Regions from separate parts of the Tepidibacter aestuarii genome, predicted to be linked through region 1. Evidence: riboswitches for the same ligand, from Rfam matches in the RefSeq annotation. Region 1 holds a riboswitch; each other region holds the start of a gene.

Region 1 (5,678 bases):
TGTGATTCTGCTGTAATTAAGAAGGACTTAGAACAATGGTATTTAAAGATAACTGATTATGCAGAGGTTCTTTTACAAGATATAGACAAGCTAGATGGATGGCCTGAGAAAGTTAAGATAATGCAAAAAAACTGGATAGGAAAGAGTACTGGAGCAGAGGCTGATTTTGAAATAAAGGGATATGACAAAAAGTTAAAAATATTTACAACAAGACCAGATACTATGTATGGTGTTACTTATATGGTACTAGCTCCAGAACATGAATATGTTGAGGAACTTGTAAAAGGAACAGAATATGAGGCAGCTGTTAAAGAGTTTAAAACTAAAATTCAACATATGAGTGAGATAGAAAGAACTTCTACCGATACTGAAAAAGAAGGTGTGTTCATAGGAAGATACTGTATAAATCCATTAAATGGACAAGAGATTCCTATTTATATAGCTAACTATGTAATGGTAGATTACGGAACAGGAGCTATAATGGCAGTTCCAGCACATGATGATAGAGATGAAGAATTTGCTAAAAAATACGAACTAGAAATAATACCTGTTATAGATGAAGATTCAAAAATGATAAATTCAGAAGAATTCAATGGAATGGATTCTAAAGAAGCTTTTGAAAAAATAGTTGAAAAATTAGAAGAATCTAAAATAGGTAAAAAGACTATAAACTATAGATTAAGAGACTGGTTAATATCAAGACAAAGATATTGGGGTTGTCCTATTCCGATAGTTTATTGTGAAGATTGTGGAACTGTTCCTGTTGAAAGAGAGAATCTACCTGTTGAATTACCAACTGATGTTGAATTTACAGGAAAAGGACAATCTCCTTTAATAACTTCTGAAAGCTTTATGAATACAACGTGTCCTAAATGCTCAAAGCCAGCTAGAAGAGAAATGGATACTATGGATACATTCATAGATTCATCTTGGTATTTCTTAAGATATATAGATGCTAGAAATGAAAATGAAGCTTTCGATAAAGAGCTAGTACAAAAGTGGATGCCTGTTGACCAATATATAGGAGGAGTAGAACACGCTATACTTCACCTGCTTTACTCAAGATTCTTCGTTAAGGTTTTAAAGGATTTAGATATGGTAGATTTTGATGAGCCATTTAAGAACTTATTAACTCAAGGAATGGTATTAAAAGAAGGAGCTAAAATGTCAAAGTCTAAAGGTAATGTAGTTAGTCCTTTAGAGATAATTGAAAAATATGGAGCGGATACTGCTAGATTATTCGTATTATTTGCTGCACCTCCTGAGAGAGATTTAGATTGGTCTGAACAAGGTGTAGAAGGATGTTATAGATTTATAAATAGAGTATTTAGATTAGTAGAAGAGTTAAAGGATTGTGTAAATGCAGAGACTAATCTTGAAAATTTATCTAAAGAAGATAAACAAGCTAGATTTGTTATACATTCTACAATCAAAAAAGTTACTGATGACATATCTGGTAAATTTGGATTCAATACTGCAATATCTGCTCTTATGGAGCTTGTTAATGAGATGTACAAGTATAAAGAAAATGAAAATAGAAAAGAAGGTATACTAAAAGAAGGTATAGAAGCTATAGTAACTATAATCTCACCATTTACACCACACGTTGGAGAACAACTTTGGAGTATTATAGGAAAAGAAGGAAGTGCATCAGAAATATCATGGCCTGAGTATGATGAAACTGCTCTTGTTAAGGATGAGATAGAAGTTGTTGTTCAAATTAATGGTAAGGTTAGAGGTAAGTTAAACTTAAGTGCTAATGTTACAAGAGAAGAAATGCAAGAAAAGGCATTAGCAGATGAAAAAATAAAAGAACTTACTGAAGGCAAGGAAATAGTTAAAGTTATAGCTGTTCCTAAAAAATTAGTTAATATAGTTGTAAAATAAAAAAAGTTGGACATTGTGACTTAATTGTGATACAATTTTAAAAAAATAAAATATTAATAACCTAAGGTAGAGGAGCCGCAATTAATATTAGTTTTATGGAGCTGGCAAGCTTTGAAGTAAGACGAAAGGAATTGTGGCCGAAGATAAATGATATGCAAAGTCATTTTTCTGGCTGTATGCAAAATATGTATGCAGCTGTCATCGGTTTCGATGGAGAGCTACAGAGGTTTTGTTTGAGTATATTAAAACAGCTTGAGCATTCCTTTGGGGTGCTTAGGCTGTTTTTTATTTATACTCAAAAAATAGGGGTGTGATTTAGATGAGGTTATTTGGAAATTACAATGTTAAAGAAAATGAGATGTATATACATGATTTTAAGTTATCTGATATAGCTAAAGAGTTCAAAACTCCTTTATATGTATATGATGAAGAGTTAGTAAGAAACAACATAAGAAAATTCAAGCAAAACTTTGAATGTTCAGGTAAAAATATAGTAGCATATGCGGGCAAGGCTTTTTTAACACCATATATGTGTTCTATATTAAAAGAAGAAGGTGCTTATTTAGATGTAGTATCTGGAGGAGAATTATATGTAGCTAAATACTCAGGCTTTCCTATGAAAAATATTATTTTCCATGGAAATAACAAAAGTAAAAATGAGATAGTTATGGGAATTGATTATGGAGTTGGAAGGTTTGTTGTAGATAATTTTACAGAACTTAAAATGATAGATGAAATAGCGGGTCAAAAAAATAAAAAAATAAATGTGTTGATTAGGATATCACCAGGTGTTGATTCTAATACACATGAATATATAAAAACTGGTGTTATAGATACAAAATTTGGATTCAGTATGAATGAAAAAGATTATTTAGGAGCTGTTAGAAACTGTTTAGAATATAAAAATATAAATCTTTTAGGTATTCATTGTCACGTTGGGTCTCAAATATGTGAGGTTGAGACTTACATAAACTTATCTAATGTTATGATGAATATAATAAAAGAGATTAAGGAAATTTTTAATTATACTATAGAAGAATTTGATATAGGAGGTGGATTTGGAGTTTATTATAATGAAGATACAAATCCAACAGATATAAGAAATTATACAGATACTATATTAAATTCTACAGAATCAAATGCGATCAATATGAATATAAAAATGCCAAGAATAATAATAGAACCAGGAAGATCTATTATAGCTAATTCTGGTGTTACTATTTACGAGGTTGGAGCTATAAAAAATATAAAAGGAGTTAGAAAATATGTATCTGTAGATGGAGGAATGACGGATAATATAAGACCTGCTCTTTATAAGGCAGAGTATGAGGTTGCATTGACTAACAGGGTTGAAGATAGATTTGTTGAAAAAGTTACTGTATGTGGAAAGTGTTGTGAAAGTGGAGATATATTGATAAGGGATGTCGATCTTCCTAAAGTTAATGAGGGAGATTTGTTGACAATAATGTCTACAGGAGCTTATGGATATTCTATGGCAAGTAACTATAATATGGCTCTAATACCTGGTGTTGTATTCGTAAATAAGGGCGAATACAAGCTTGTTTGCAAGAGACAAGACTACAATGATTTGATAAAAAATTGCATATAAAAATATAATAAAAACGTAAAATAATGAAATTTAAACCGGCTAAAACTAGTGTGAAAAGACTATAAAAAAACGAAAAACACTGTCCAGTTCCTGTGAACAACAGTGTTTTTTATTTGGAATATAATAGTTCGATAAATTATAAAATTGTGAAAACGATTTTCTTGTTGATTTTTAGCAAAATACGATGTAAAATACATGTTGTGGAATAATTAACTTAAGGAGTGATAATAATGGCGAAAGTTACTTTAGAAGATGTTAAAAAAGCAAGAGAAGCAATTAGTGGTATAGCAGTTAAAACTAAATTATTAGAATGTACAGCTCTTAGTAATATGAGCAATAATAGAGTATTTTTAAAATTAGAAAACTTACAAAAGACAGGATCTTTCAAAATAAGAGGGGCTGTTAATAAAATAGCTAACTTAACTGAAGAAGAAAAGCAATGTGGAGTTATAGCATCAAGTGCAGGAAACCATGCACAAGGAGTTGCTTTAGGAGCTAAGATGAATGGAATTAAAGCTACTATAGCTATGCCTGCGACTGCGCCACTTGCAAAGGTAGCTGCTACTAAGTCTTATGGAGCAGAAGTTGTATTAAACGGACTTGTATATGATGATGCTTATGCAAAGGCTGTAGAAATACAAAAAGAAACAGGAGCTACATTCCTTCACCCATTCAATGATCCATACGTTATAGCAGGACAAGGAACTATAGCGCTTGAAATATTTGAAGATCTTGAAAACGTTGACATAATATTAGCGCCAATCGGTGGTGGCGGTATAATATCTGGTATTGCTGTTGCTGCAAAAGCATTAAATCCAAAAGTTAAGATAATAGGTGTTCAATCAGAAAATATAGGTTCTATGAAGGCATCAAGAGAAGCTGGAGAAGTTACAACATTCTTTAAAGCTCCAACAATAGCTGATGGTATAGCTGTAAAGACTCCTGGAGATTTAACTTTTGAAATAATAGAAGAGTTCGTAGATGAAATAGTAACTGTAACTGAAGAAGAAATAGCTCAAGCAATTCTTTTCTTAACAGAAAAAGATAAGATAGTTGCCGAAGGTGCTGGTGCTGTTTGTACAGCTGCTATAATGAGTGGTAAAGTAAAAGAAACTAATAAGAATGTAGTTGGAGTAATTTCTGGCGGAAACATAGATGTAAATATGCTTTATAGAATAATAGATAAAGGATTAGAAAAAGAAGGAAGAAGATTATGCTTTAATACTATACTTCCAGATAAGTGTGGAGAAATGTTAAAGTTCATAAACTTAATAGCTGAAACTAAGGCTAATATACTTCATATAAACCAAAGTAGAATGGGTAATGAAGTTCTTTTAGGAACTCAAGAGGTAGATATAGTTCTTGAAACTTTTGATAATGATCATATAAAAGATATAATATCTAAGGTTGAAGAAAATGGATACCAAGTAAAAGTTAAAAATAAATAATATAAACTAAAATTTACCTTTTATTATTATAAATTTATAGTATAATTAAAATAAATCAAAGATTTTTTTAGGAGGGTTTTAACATGAACAATCAAGTAATTCATACAGATAATGCACCAAAGGCTATAGGACCATATTCTCAAGCTGTAAAGGCTGGAAACTTATTATTCGTATCTGGACAAGTTCCATTTGACCCAGCTACTATGGAAGTAGTTGAAGGTGGAGTTAAAGAGCAAACTGCTAGATCATTAGAAAATGTAAAAGCTATATTAGCTGAAGCAGGAGCTACTTTTGCAGATGTAGTAAAGAGTACTGTATTCATTAAAGATATGAATGAATTTGGACAAATCAACGAAGTATACGCTGAGTACTTCGGAGAAAACAAGCCAGCTAGAGCTTGTGTAGAAGTTGCTAGACTTCCAAGAGACGTTAAAGTTGAAATTGAAGTTATAGCAGTTGTAAAATAATAAAATATTTAATTTAAGACTGTTAGCATTATAATGCTAACAGTCTTTTTTTTATACTTATAACTTAATGTTTTTTTCTTAGATTATATGTGAGTTATCAAAACTATCTATGGAAATACTATTCATATAACGATATTCTCAATACAACTAAGTTTTATAGGAAAATATCTAAAAATCTATAAAAAGTAAATTATTTAAGATGAATAAAAAATTATAGAAAAATATAATTTTTTAAAACTTATTTTATTATATCAAGAATAAAGTAGA
Region 2 (5,678 bases), 1.1 Mb from region 1:
TGATGCAAAATGAAGAAATAGTTAATATACTAAAAAGATAGTAGTTATTCAAGAATATAACAGGTAATATAAAGCAAAATCTTGGTAACTTTTAATATAAAAAATCATAATTTATAGAAAAAAGATTTTTTATAAAAGGAGCCAAAAGACTATGTATTACAACGATTATTATAAACCTTATAAACCTTATCACCCTCATCACCCTCATCACCCAAAAAAGGGAGGAAATAAAAAACATAAAAAATATAAGAATTGTATAGATAAATGCTATTACAAACATAAAAATAATCCTAGAAAATATATGAATTGTATATATAGATGTATGATGGAATATGGATATAGATGAGGAGATGAATAAAATATCTACGGAGTAGATAATTAAAAAGGGATTCTATTTAGAATCCCTTTTTAATATGCTTTTTCAAAGTGTTCTATATGGTTTGCAAGTTTTATTATAAGAAGATGTACATTTTCAATACTGTAAATATCATTATCTAACCAATATTCAGGAGTATTTATAACATTGCAACCGGCAAGATATATAATTCCATCTTCAAATGTAGATTTATTAGTATACTTAATAATTAATTCTTCGAAATATTTTATTTCATATGAAGAATTATCTATCCAATAATAAGGAGAGTTTATTACTCCATAATCATAAAGAGTATAAACAGAATCTGCAAATTCAAAATGCTCTATATTATCGGAGATCTTTATAATAAACAGCTGAATATTTTCAATACTATAAGTATTATTATTTAGCCAGTAATTAGGTGAATCTATAATATTACATTGAGCTAGATGAATAATGGCTTCATCAAAATTATCTTTGCCAGTATATTTAATCACTAATTCTTCAAAGTACGGTATCTCATATGAATTACTTTCTATCCAGTAAGATGGAATATTTATAAACCCATACTCACAAAGCTTATTAATTGCATCTATATATTCTGTATTATTTTTATAAGGATGATTTATATATTCGCAAAAAGCTTTTATAACTTGTTCGGCATATATTTTCCAATCTTTAAGTAATTTTTCTCTATCATTTTGACTATCTATAAAGCAGTACTCAACTATGTTGGTTATGCAAGACCCTGTATTTCTGTGCATGAAATAGTAATCTTGACCTGAATACTGAGTACTTTTTTTTGAATAAACTCTTCTAGGATATAGTCCAGACTCTACTAATTTATTGAATATTTCATAAGCTAATTTTCCATCATTGTGTATGGAATGAATAACCTCACAACCCTTTCTACCACCTGTATTTATATGATTGCTTATGCAATAAACTGCGTTAGACTCCATAACTATTTTAGCTCTTTCGTTTGGATTAAGGTATATATCAGAGTATCTAGTTATAGTCGCATTAATTCCAATCTCTTCAAATCTTTTAAGTTGATACAAGCTTATATCAAGTACAATATTTTTTTCATAAATATCTTGATAAGAACAACCAGGGTCAACATCTCCATGGCCAGGGTCTATAATTATTAATGGATTACTCATTTTAATCACCTCTTTATATAAGTTTATTCGAAAGCTAAAAGTTCTAAAACTCTATTCTCTTAAGGATAGAGATAAGACCTTAACAGCTTTTAGATTAGCTTAACTAAAAATCCAGCTGGAGCAAAAACTCCACTTGAATTAAGTTTTGTTTTATTTAATATATGTATATGTTTAAATACTTAAATATAGTTTACCAAAAGTATTGAAAAAAAATTAACGAAATCCGGCGGAAACTAAAAAACTTATAAAAAAATACAAAGTTGTTTGTAAAGATTAATCATGATTAGAAACATAAAAAATGTTGTATTTTGAATCTATTGAAGCATGTTTTTGAGTGACAAAAATACATAATATTTTTTTGGAGAAAAAATATCAAAAAAACATGAAATCAAAAAAATAACAATGCTAGAAAAACGAAATAAATGGTGTTAATATTGAATTAAGAAAAGTAAATTTTTAAAAAAAGAGGTGTAAGAAATGCAAAAAAGAGAATTAGTTTATGGTAAAAGAAGAAACCTTATTAGTGAAGTAATTGCTAGTTTAGGTAAGGGCATTAAGGGGCAAATAAAATCATCATCTCCACAGTTTAGTATAGTGGAAAGTATAGGAATGTTAGGATTTTGTTCTATTGTATTTAGTTTGATGAATATGGTTTTTTTAGCTAATCTTTCTTCGAATAATATCATAAATAACATATATAGCTTGACAGAAAATTTTGATTTATCGAAAGGGGTTAGTGTATTTAACTTATCTAACTGGACAAATGTATTTGTAATTGGATCAAAAGCTATATTCATCGAAAGTTTAATGATAATAAGTTTTATAGCTTTAATAAACTTATTATCTAATAAAAAGGTAGATTTTAAGAATCTAATAGTTTCAATAAATATATCGTACATTGTACCTATTGCTTATATATCTTTAGGAATAGTTGCATCAGCTGTATCAGTACAAATTAGTATGATATTATTTATAATAGCAAAGATTACTCAATATAAGTTACTTTATAACTATATTAAGAGTTTAACTGGATTATCTGTATTAAAAACTACTTGTGTATATCCAATGATAATAGTTGCAAGTGAGCTTATAACTGTAGCTTACTTTAAAGAAAGTATTTTTGCTTTAGTTAGTTCAATATTATAAGATTTAAAGATGTGTATGATTTTCATATGCATCTTTTTTTATACACTAAGGGATTATAAAAATTTTGTTCTCTGGATAATATTGATGTAAAAACTACTTATAAATAAATTTAACTTCAGACTGATACAATCTTTTATACAGCTTATACTCCGCCTGTACTTCTCTTGTTGTTATGAAAATATTAGTGAAAAATTCCCATAAAAACACCCATCCACCTATATATATTCCTTCGTGTAAAATATTAAGAAATACGTTTTGTATATCTTTAATAAAAAAATAACCCATACTAAGAAATGAAATAGAAAGAAATAAATACGATAAAGTTTTTTTGTTAAGATTGGATTTGCTCTTTACAAGTCTATCGAGTGCATAGCTGTAATAATTTTTATAGGCTGATAATAAAGCTACTTCTTTCTTTGGATCTTTTTTAGACTCAGGTAAATAAAGAATAATTTGGATATTGAAACTTAAAGGTATATCCTCTGATGAATTTACTACAAAATCATTAAATTCGTCTTCAATATCTCTTTTCTTAAAAGGTGAAGGGTCCCAATCATCATATACATCATCATAATCATCAAGAGACACTTGTATTAAATAAGTATTATTATTTTTATCATATTTATAGTGATTTTGAAAATATCTTTTTTTCCTCATTATATCACCTTTCATTTTTTTATTTGAACAAGTAAATTATTTCTGCCCTTTTGTATAATATAACCTTAATTTATTTTATGCACATTATAACACATTTATTTATCATAGTCCCCAAGTTTTGATAAATTATTTTTGTTTCCACTTTTACTTAAATAGCTGACATATTTACTTCTAACAACTTTATTAAATGCATTTTTTCAGTGGTTCATTTCTGATGATACTAAAATTTAAAACTTTATTTTTAAAAATATTGTTGACTCTCAGTATAATATCTGTTAGAATTCTTTTAAACAATTAATCAGAAAATAAAAAAAAATATAAACAATATGATATAGAGGCCGCGGTTGCAATTAGTACTGCATATGATAGATATATACAGGAAAGGTCCAACCGCCGAAATACATAGATGAATAAATCCTATGTATTGGGACTATGTTGAATAAACATAGTACTGTCTTTAGAAAATAGCCCAATTTTCTAAAGGAGGACTTATCATGTTGGGGCAAAAGGAATAGATGTTTTTGTATAAAACAGTATTTTAGTTTTGTATAAAGCAGTTATGAGTGCCTTTTGCTCATAACTGCTTTTTTATATACAAGGAATTATTACATTTAAAAATAAAAAATATAAACAATATGATATAGAGGCCGCGGTTGTAAAGAGTACAGCATATAAATGTTATAGATTGGAAAGGTCCAACCGCCGAAATACATAGAATTTATGTATTGGGACTATGTTGAATAAGCATAGTACTGTCTTTAGAAAATAGCCCAATTTTCTAAAGGAGGACTTATCATATTGGGGCAAAAGGAATTATTGTTTTTATATAAAATATACTTTGATTTTGTATAAAACAGTCATGAGTACCTTTTGCTCATGACTGTTTTTTTTATTTATAAAAAAGCATGAAAAATGAAAACATATATAAGAGAGGTGACGTTATAATGAAATTATTTGGAACAATGAATATAAATGATATGGGAAATTTTGAAATAGGAAATTGTGATGTAGTTGATTTAGCTAAAGAGTATGGAACTCCACTATATGTAGTAGATGAAGAGTTAGTTAGGGATAATTGCAAATTATTTAATAAAAGTTTTTCGTTGAAAGGAATTAATACTGAAGTAATATATGCTTCTAAAGCATTTTTAAATTTAGCTATATGTAAAATTATAAAAGCTGAAGGGTTATGTTTAGATGTTGTATCTGGTGGAGAACTATATACTGCGTTAAAAGCAAATTTTCCTCCAAATAAAATATATATGCATGGAAATAACAAAACAGAAGAAGAATTAACTTTAGCTATTAAATCAGGTGTAGGTAGAATAATAGTAGATAATAGACAAGAATTAGACTTATTAGAGAGCTTATGTGAAGAATTAGATAAAAAAATAGATGTATTATTAAGAGTAAATCCAGGAATAGAAGCATATACCCATGAGTATATTCAGACTTCTAAAAATGATTCAAAGTTTGGTGAATCAATATTTAGTGATGATATTCATTTTGTAATAAATAAATTTCAAATGAGTGATAGAGTCAATTTAAAGGGATTTCATTGTCATATAGGTTCTCAAATTTTTGAGGAGCAGTCATTTTATTCAAGTGTTTTAGCTATGTTTGAATTTATAAAAGAAATAAAAGATAAGAGTAATTTTACTACTGAAGAATTAAATTTAGGTGGAGGGTTTGGAGTACGCTATACTGATGAAGATGATCAAATTGATATAAAAAAGTGTCTTAATAATATGCTTTTACTAATAAAAGACGTAACACAAAAAATTGGTGTAAAAATTCCAAAGGTAATGATAGAACCAGGACGAGCAATAGTTGCTAATGCAGGAACTACACTTTATAAAATAGGAGGAACTAAAAAAACATATTCAGGTAAGGAGTATATATTTGTTGATGGAGGTATGACTGATAATCCAAGAACAGCTTTATATAATGCTAAGTATGAAGCTGTTGTTGCTAATAAAATGAATTTTGAACATGGAAAAACATATACTGTTGCAGGAAAATGTTGTGAATCTGGGGATATTATAATAAAAAATATTAAACTACCAAAAGTTCAAAGAAATGATGTATTAGCTGTTCTAAGCACAGGTGCATATAATTACAGCATGTCCAGCAATTACAATAGAATTTTAAAGCCGGCAGTAGTATTTGTTAAAGGTGGAGAATCAAGACTTGCTGTTAAAAGAGAAACGTATGAAGATCTTATTAGAAATGATATATTATTTTAAATATTAAAGGGGGCAATTAATATGGCTACAATAGTTCAGAAATACGGTGGAACTTCTGTAGGAAGTATAGATAGAATGAAAGATATTGCAAAAAGAGTGATAGATCAAAGA
Region 3 (5,678 bases), 1.4 Mb from region 1:
TATGGGGTGCGTTGATGAAGAAATGATAGAGAAAACCTTACATGCGTTAGAAGAAGCTATAAAAAAATTTTAACTAAAAAATATGTATACTGAATACTAAGTACAAAATTGGAGGGGATTATAGTGAAAAACAAGGTTATAATTACAGAAATGATAGATAAAGAGGGAATAAAGATATTGCAAAAAACAGTAGATGTAGATATAAAAGCAGGTATTTCTAGAGAGGAATTATTGAATATAATAAATGAATATAATGGGATTATAGTTAGAAGTAATACTATGGTTGACAAAGAATTGTTGGATAAAGGTACAAATCTTAAAATAGTAGGAAGAGCTGGAAATGGAATAGATAATATAGATATAGAAACAGCTACTAAAAGAGGTATAATTGTAGCAAATACTCCTCAAAGTAATACTATGTCTGCTTGTGAGCTTACTATAGGGTTATTACTTTCTCAATCAAGAAATATACCTCAAGCTAATGAAGATACTAAGCTAGGTAATTGGGGAAGAAATTCTTTTAAGGGTGTAGAGCTTTATGGAAAGACTCTTGGAATAATAGGGCTTGGAAAGATAGGATCTTTGGTTGCAACTAGAATGAAGGCTTTTGGCATGAATATAATAGCTTATGATCCGTATATAATGGATGAAAGATTTGAAAAGTTTAAAGCTACTAAAAAGGATGAATTAAAAGATTTATTGCAAGAGTCAGACTTTATTACTGTTCATACTCCTAAAACAGAAGAAACTATAAATATGATAGATGAAAACGAAATAGAGTGTATGAAAATAGGAGTTAGATTGGTAAATGCAGCTAGAGGTGGAATTGTAAATGAGAATGCATTATTAAAGGGAATAGAGGATGGAAAAATAGCAAGTGCTGCTCTTGATGTTCACAATATAGAGCCTTGTGTTAATAGTAAATTATTTGATCATCCAAATATAGTAGTTACACCTCATATAGGTGCTGGAACTATAGAAGCACAAGAGAATGTTGGAAAAACAATTGCTAATCAGATTATAAATGGATTAAATGGTGATATTGTAACTAATGCAGTTAATCTTCCAACTATTCATAGGGAAGAGCTTAAACTAATTAAGCCCTATATAGAACTTGCAGAAAAACTAGGCAAGATATATTACCAAATTCACAATGAGCCAATTGAACTTGTAGATATTCAATATCATGGAAATATAGCTTCTCAGGATGTTCAAATGGTTACAATAGCATTTATAAAAGGTCTTTTAGAGCCTGTAATGAAGGAAAATGTAAATTATATAAATGCTCATTTATGTGCTAAAAATAGAGGAATAATTGTAAATGAAGAAAAGAAAAAAGATAACTATAAAAACTATGTGGATTCAATGTCTGTAAAAATAAAAAATAAGAATGGTGAATTTACTCTCCTTGGAAGTTTATCTTCAAAAAAGGAAGGAAAGCTTGTTGAAATTCATGGATATGAAGTTGATGTAAATCCTACTAGACATATGCTGTTTATACAAAACTGGGATGTTCCAGGTGTAATAGGGGATATAGGAATGGTTCTTGGAAAGAACAATGTGAATGTTGCAACTATGCAAGTTGGTAGAAATACAAGAGGGCAAAAAGCTTTAATGATACTAAATGTAGATGAAGGAGTATCAAAAGAATCTATTGAAGGTATATCAAATTCAAAAAATGTATTGTGGGCTAAAGGTATAAAGTTATAGGAGGCGGTTTTATGAAAATAGGATATGCAGCATCAGTTGGAGAAAAAAATATACTTGATTGCATGGAATTTGCTAAAATAAATGGATTTAATGCAGTTGAGATAAATATGAATATGAAGTGTTTTTTTCCTGAAAATTATGATGAAAAGGATATAGAAAATATAAAAAAATATAAGAAAGAAAACAATATAGAGATTACTATGCACGCACCTGAGGATATATCTCTTTTAAATCTTCATGAAAAGGTTAGGCGTGCTGGTATTGATAGATTGAAAGAAATTATAGGGTTTGGAAAAAATATAGATGCAAGTAGAATAACTATACACATAGGATCAACTCCTTATTTTACATTGACAGATAAAAAATGTTATTTAGATGATATATATCATGAAGAATATAAAAGTATTTTGAAAAGTTCTCTTATAGATTTGAGTGATTATTGTGAAGACAAGATTAGACTTTGTGTTGAAAATTCTGGAAAATTTACTCAGAAATTGTACCAAGAAATTTTAGATGATATTATATATGAAAAAAATGTATTTTTAACATGGGATATAGGTCATTCTTATTTTGAAAAGTATGATGAAATAAAATTTTTCAAAAATAATATAGATAAAATTAAAACTGTTCATGTCCATGATGTAAATGATATAAGTGATCATCAAGTTGTAGGAGATGGGAAGCTTGATTTTTCAAAGTATATAGAGGATATAGGAGCTGAAGATAAGGTTTATATATTAGAGGTAAGACCTAGAGAAAAAGCTTTAGAATCATTAGAAAATTTGAGAAAGTTCATATAAAATTAAAATTTTGTTGTTGACTAAACTAAGAGTGTATTGTATCATTATGAAATAACAAGTGAACGAAAAAAAAGATAGAGGTTGCATTGTTTAATAGTACTGCTTTGGAGTTAAGCACTATGAAGAAGCACGAAAGGAAATAATGCCGAAGCTTTACAACTGATGCTTTAAGGTTGTAGGGTTGGGGTTGCGTATAATATATGCAACACTGTCACAAATACTTATTTGTGGGGAGCTATCATTCAAATGAAAGTAGGCAATTAGCCCTATTTGTAGGGTATTAATTTAAACATGCTTATTTAACCTTGAGTGAAGACTCAAGGTTTTTTTGTTTTGATGGACTCTTCTCCAAAAAATTTCGCTTGTAATCTAAATTTTAGGAGGAGTAAAAATGAGAAAAAGAGGATTTATTTTAATTTTAACTTTTATGTTGTTTGCATTATGCATGAACTTTGGATTTGCAGAAGAGCTAGACCCAGCTCAAGTTAATGCGGATAAGTTTGGGTTATTAACTTTATTACCACCTTTAGTTGCTATAGTTTTAGCATTTGTAACTAAAAATGTTGTGTTATCTTTGTTTTTAGGAGTATTTTCAGGAACGTTTTTGGTTAGTTTAAGTGGTTCTAATGTTTTTATGGCATTATTTAATGGATTTTTATCTATAATAGACAAGGTTTTATCATCTTTAGCAGACCCTTGGGATGCAGGTATTATTCTTCAATGTTTAACTATAGGAGGACTTATTGCACTTATAACTAGAATGGGAGGAGCTAAAGCTATAGCTGAGAGCCTTGCTAAAAGAGCTAAATCTCCTAGAAGTGCTCAATTATTTACTTGGATTTTAGGACTTATAGTATTTTTTGATGATTATGCAAATGCACTTATAGTAGGCCCTATAATGAGACCTGTAACAGATAGAATGAAGATATCAAGAGAAAAATTATCATTTATAATAGATGCAACTGCAGCTCCGATAGCTGGTATTGCTATTATATCTACTTGGATTGGTTATGAAATAAGTTTAATAAAGGATGCTTATGCAAGTATAGGTCAACAGGTAAATGCTTATTCTGTATTTATATCTACTATTCCTTATAGATTTTACAATATATTAATTCTTATATTTATAGTTTGTACTGCTATATTCTTAAGAGAATTTGGACCGATGCTTAAGTGTGAGAGAAGAGCTAGAACTAGTGGAAAAGTTTTAGGTGATGAGATGGATGCTAAGTTTGAAGAGGAAAGTAAAGAGATTCAACCTAAAGAAGGAATTAAGCTTAGTGTATGGAATGCTATAGTTCCTATAGGAGTTTTAATATTTGCATCTTTACTTGGTTTTTACTACAATGGATACAATACTATAATGGGTGGAGAAGATACTGTTTTAATAGAATTATTAAAGAATTCACCTGTTTCATTTGCAGCTGTTAGAGAAACTTTTGGAGCATCTGATGCAAGTATAGTATTATTCCAGGGTGCATTGTTTGCAAGTATAGTAGCTATTATAATGGGTACTAGTCAAAAAATATTCAAGGTATCAGAAGCTATTGATACGTGGGTAAAGGGAATGAATTCACTAGTTATAACAGGTGTTATATTATTACTTGCATGGTCTTTAAGTAGTGTTATAAAAGAGCTTGGAACTGCTAAGTTTTTAGTATCAGTATTATCTGGTGCTATACCTAAATTCTTACTGCCATCTATGATATTTGCACTTGCAGCTGTTATATCTTTTGCGACAGGTACATCTTATGGAACAATGGGTATACTTATGCCACTTACTATACCTTTAGCACATGCTATATCGCCAGAGTCTTCATACATTATAATGAGCGCTGGAGCTGTTTTAACTGGAGCAACTTTTGGAGATCACTGTTCACCTATTTCAGATACAACTATACTATCTTCAATGGGAGCAGGATGCAATCATATAGATCATGTTAATACTCAAATTGTATATGCTGTAACTGTAGGTACTATATCTATACTATTTGGATATTTACCAGCAGGATTTGGAGTACCTGTATATATAACTCTTCCAATAGCTGTTTTAGCTATAATTGGAACTGTGTATTTTGTGGGAACTCCTGTAGAGGATGCAGAAAGTGTATCTTTAAAGGATGTAGCCGATTTATAGTAAAATATTAATATAAAAGTAGTTATCTGGATTTCGTGCTAATGAAATTCAGGTAGCTACTTTTTTTATTTTGTGGGTAATCAAAACTATATATGAAAATACCGTGAATACAACGATATTTTCATATATAGTTTTAGGAGTAAGTATTCTATTATAAAGTTAAATATTATCTACACAATTGTTATTATAGAAAAAATACCGTTATAGGTTTGAGGTTATGTTAAAAATAGGAAATTATGATCGTTTTTTATTGTATATAGATGTGTTATAATATACAGGTTGTTACATGAAATTGTAAGATATAGACAAAAAAGGAGAGAAAAAATAAAGATGGATGCATTTTGGAGCAATACATATGACTCAATGAGTTTTAATCTTTATTCAAAGAGCCATATAACGACTTTGATAATAATAGGTGCTATTATTTTAGGTATGTTTTTAATGAGAGATTATATACAAAAAAATAGAAGAAAAGTAGGGCTTGGTATAGGTATAATGCTTATTATTCAGCAGTTTTTTATGTATTCTTGGTACATAACTTCTGGAAATTTTACTTGGCAAGAATCTCTACCTTTATACATATGTAGAGTAACGACTATTTTATGTATTGTAATGATTTTAAAAGAGAGCTATGGTTTTTTTGAGGTGGCTTACTTTTGGGGAATGTCGGGTAGTGTTGTCGCTTTGATAACTCCTGATCCTGGGTTTGAATTTCCACATGTCATGTTTGTACAGTTTTTTATGGGCCATGGCGGAATGCTAATATCTGTATTGTTCATGATGTATTTTTACAAATTCGAACCAAAATTATCATCACTCAAAAAAACTATAAACTGGACAATAGTCTACTTTGCAGGGGTTGAAATAGTAAATTACGCTATAGGAGCTAATTATTCATATTTAAGAAGTAAACCTATTAGCAAAAGCCCACTTGATTACTTACCCCCTTATCCATATTATGTGCCTATACTTGCTATTATAGCAGTAGGTATATTTTCATTATGGTACATACCATTTTACATAAGAGATAA

The links. A riboswitch is a leader RNA that binds a small molecule or an ion and turns the genes downstream of it on or off. The one in region 1 is predicted to bind lysine.
Region 2: linked by a shared signal. The riboswitch ahead of lysA (diaminopimelate decarboxylase) and the one ahead of lysA (diaminopimelate decarboxylase) in region 1 are both predicted to bind lysine.
Region 3: linked by a shared signal. The riboswitch ahead of M2214_RS04020 (Na+/H+ antiporter NhaC family protein) and the one ahead of lysA (diaminopimelate decarboxylase) in region 1 are both predicted to bind lysine.

Annotation. Positions count from the first base shown of each region.
Region 1 is NZ_OW235315.1:2,287,947-2,293,624, reverse strand. Features, by position in the region: gene leuS (leucine--tRNA ligase) at 1-1,887, shown strand, start outside; lysine riboswitch at 1,947-2,116, shown strand; gene lysA (diaminopimelate decarboxylase) at 2,207-3,496, shown strand; gene ilvA (threonine ammonia-lyase) at 3,727-4,944, shown strand; gene M2214_RS11335 (RidA family protein) at 5,028-5,411, shown strand.
Region 2 is NZ_OW235315.1:1,205,236-1,210,913, forward strand. Features, by position in the region: gene M2214_RS05825 ([Fe-Fe] hydrogenase large subunit C-terminal domain-containing protein) at 1-41, shown strand, start outside; gene M2214_RS05830 (N-acetylmuramoyl-L-alanine amidase family protein) at 409-1,518, opposite strand; gene M2214_RS05835 (hypothetical protein) at 1,996-2,664, shown strand; gene M2214_RS05840 (hypothetical protein) at 2,758-3,336, opposite strand; lysine riboswitch at 3,646-3,819, shown strand; lysine riboswitch at 3,955-4,120, shown strand; gene lysA (diaminopimelate decarboxylase) at 4,227-5,567, shown strand; gene M2214_RS05850 (aspartate kinase) at 5,589-5,678, shown strand, end outside.
Region 3 is NZ_OW235315.1:842,078-847,755, forward strand. Features, by position in the region: gene M2214_RS04005 (pyridoxal-phosphate-dependent aminotransferase family protein) at 1-73, shown strand, start outside; gene serA (phosphoglycerate dehydrogenase) at 124-1,710, shown strand; gene M2214_RS04015 (sugar phosphate isomerase/epimerase family protein) at 1,722-2,510, shown strand; lysine riboswitch at 2,578-2,756, shown strand; gene M2214_RS04020 (Na+/H+ antiporter NhaC family protein) at 2,902-4,647, shown strand; gene M2214_RS04025 (YwaF family protein) at 5,011-5,678, shown strand, end outside.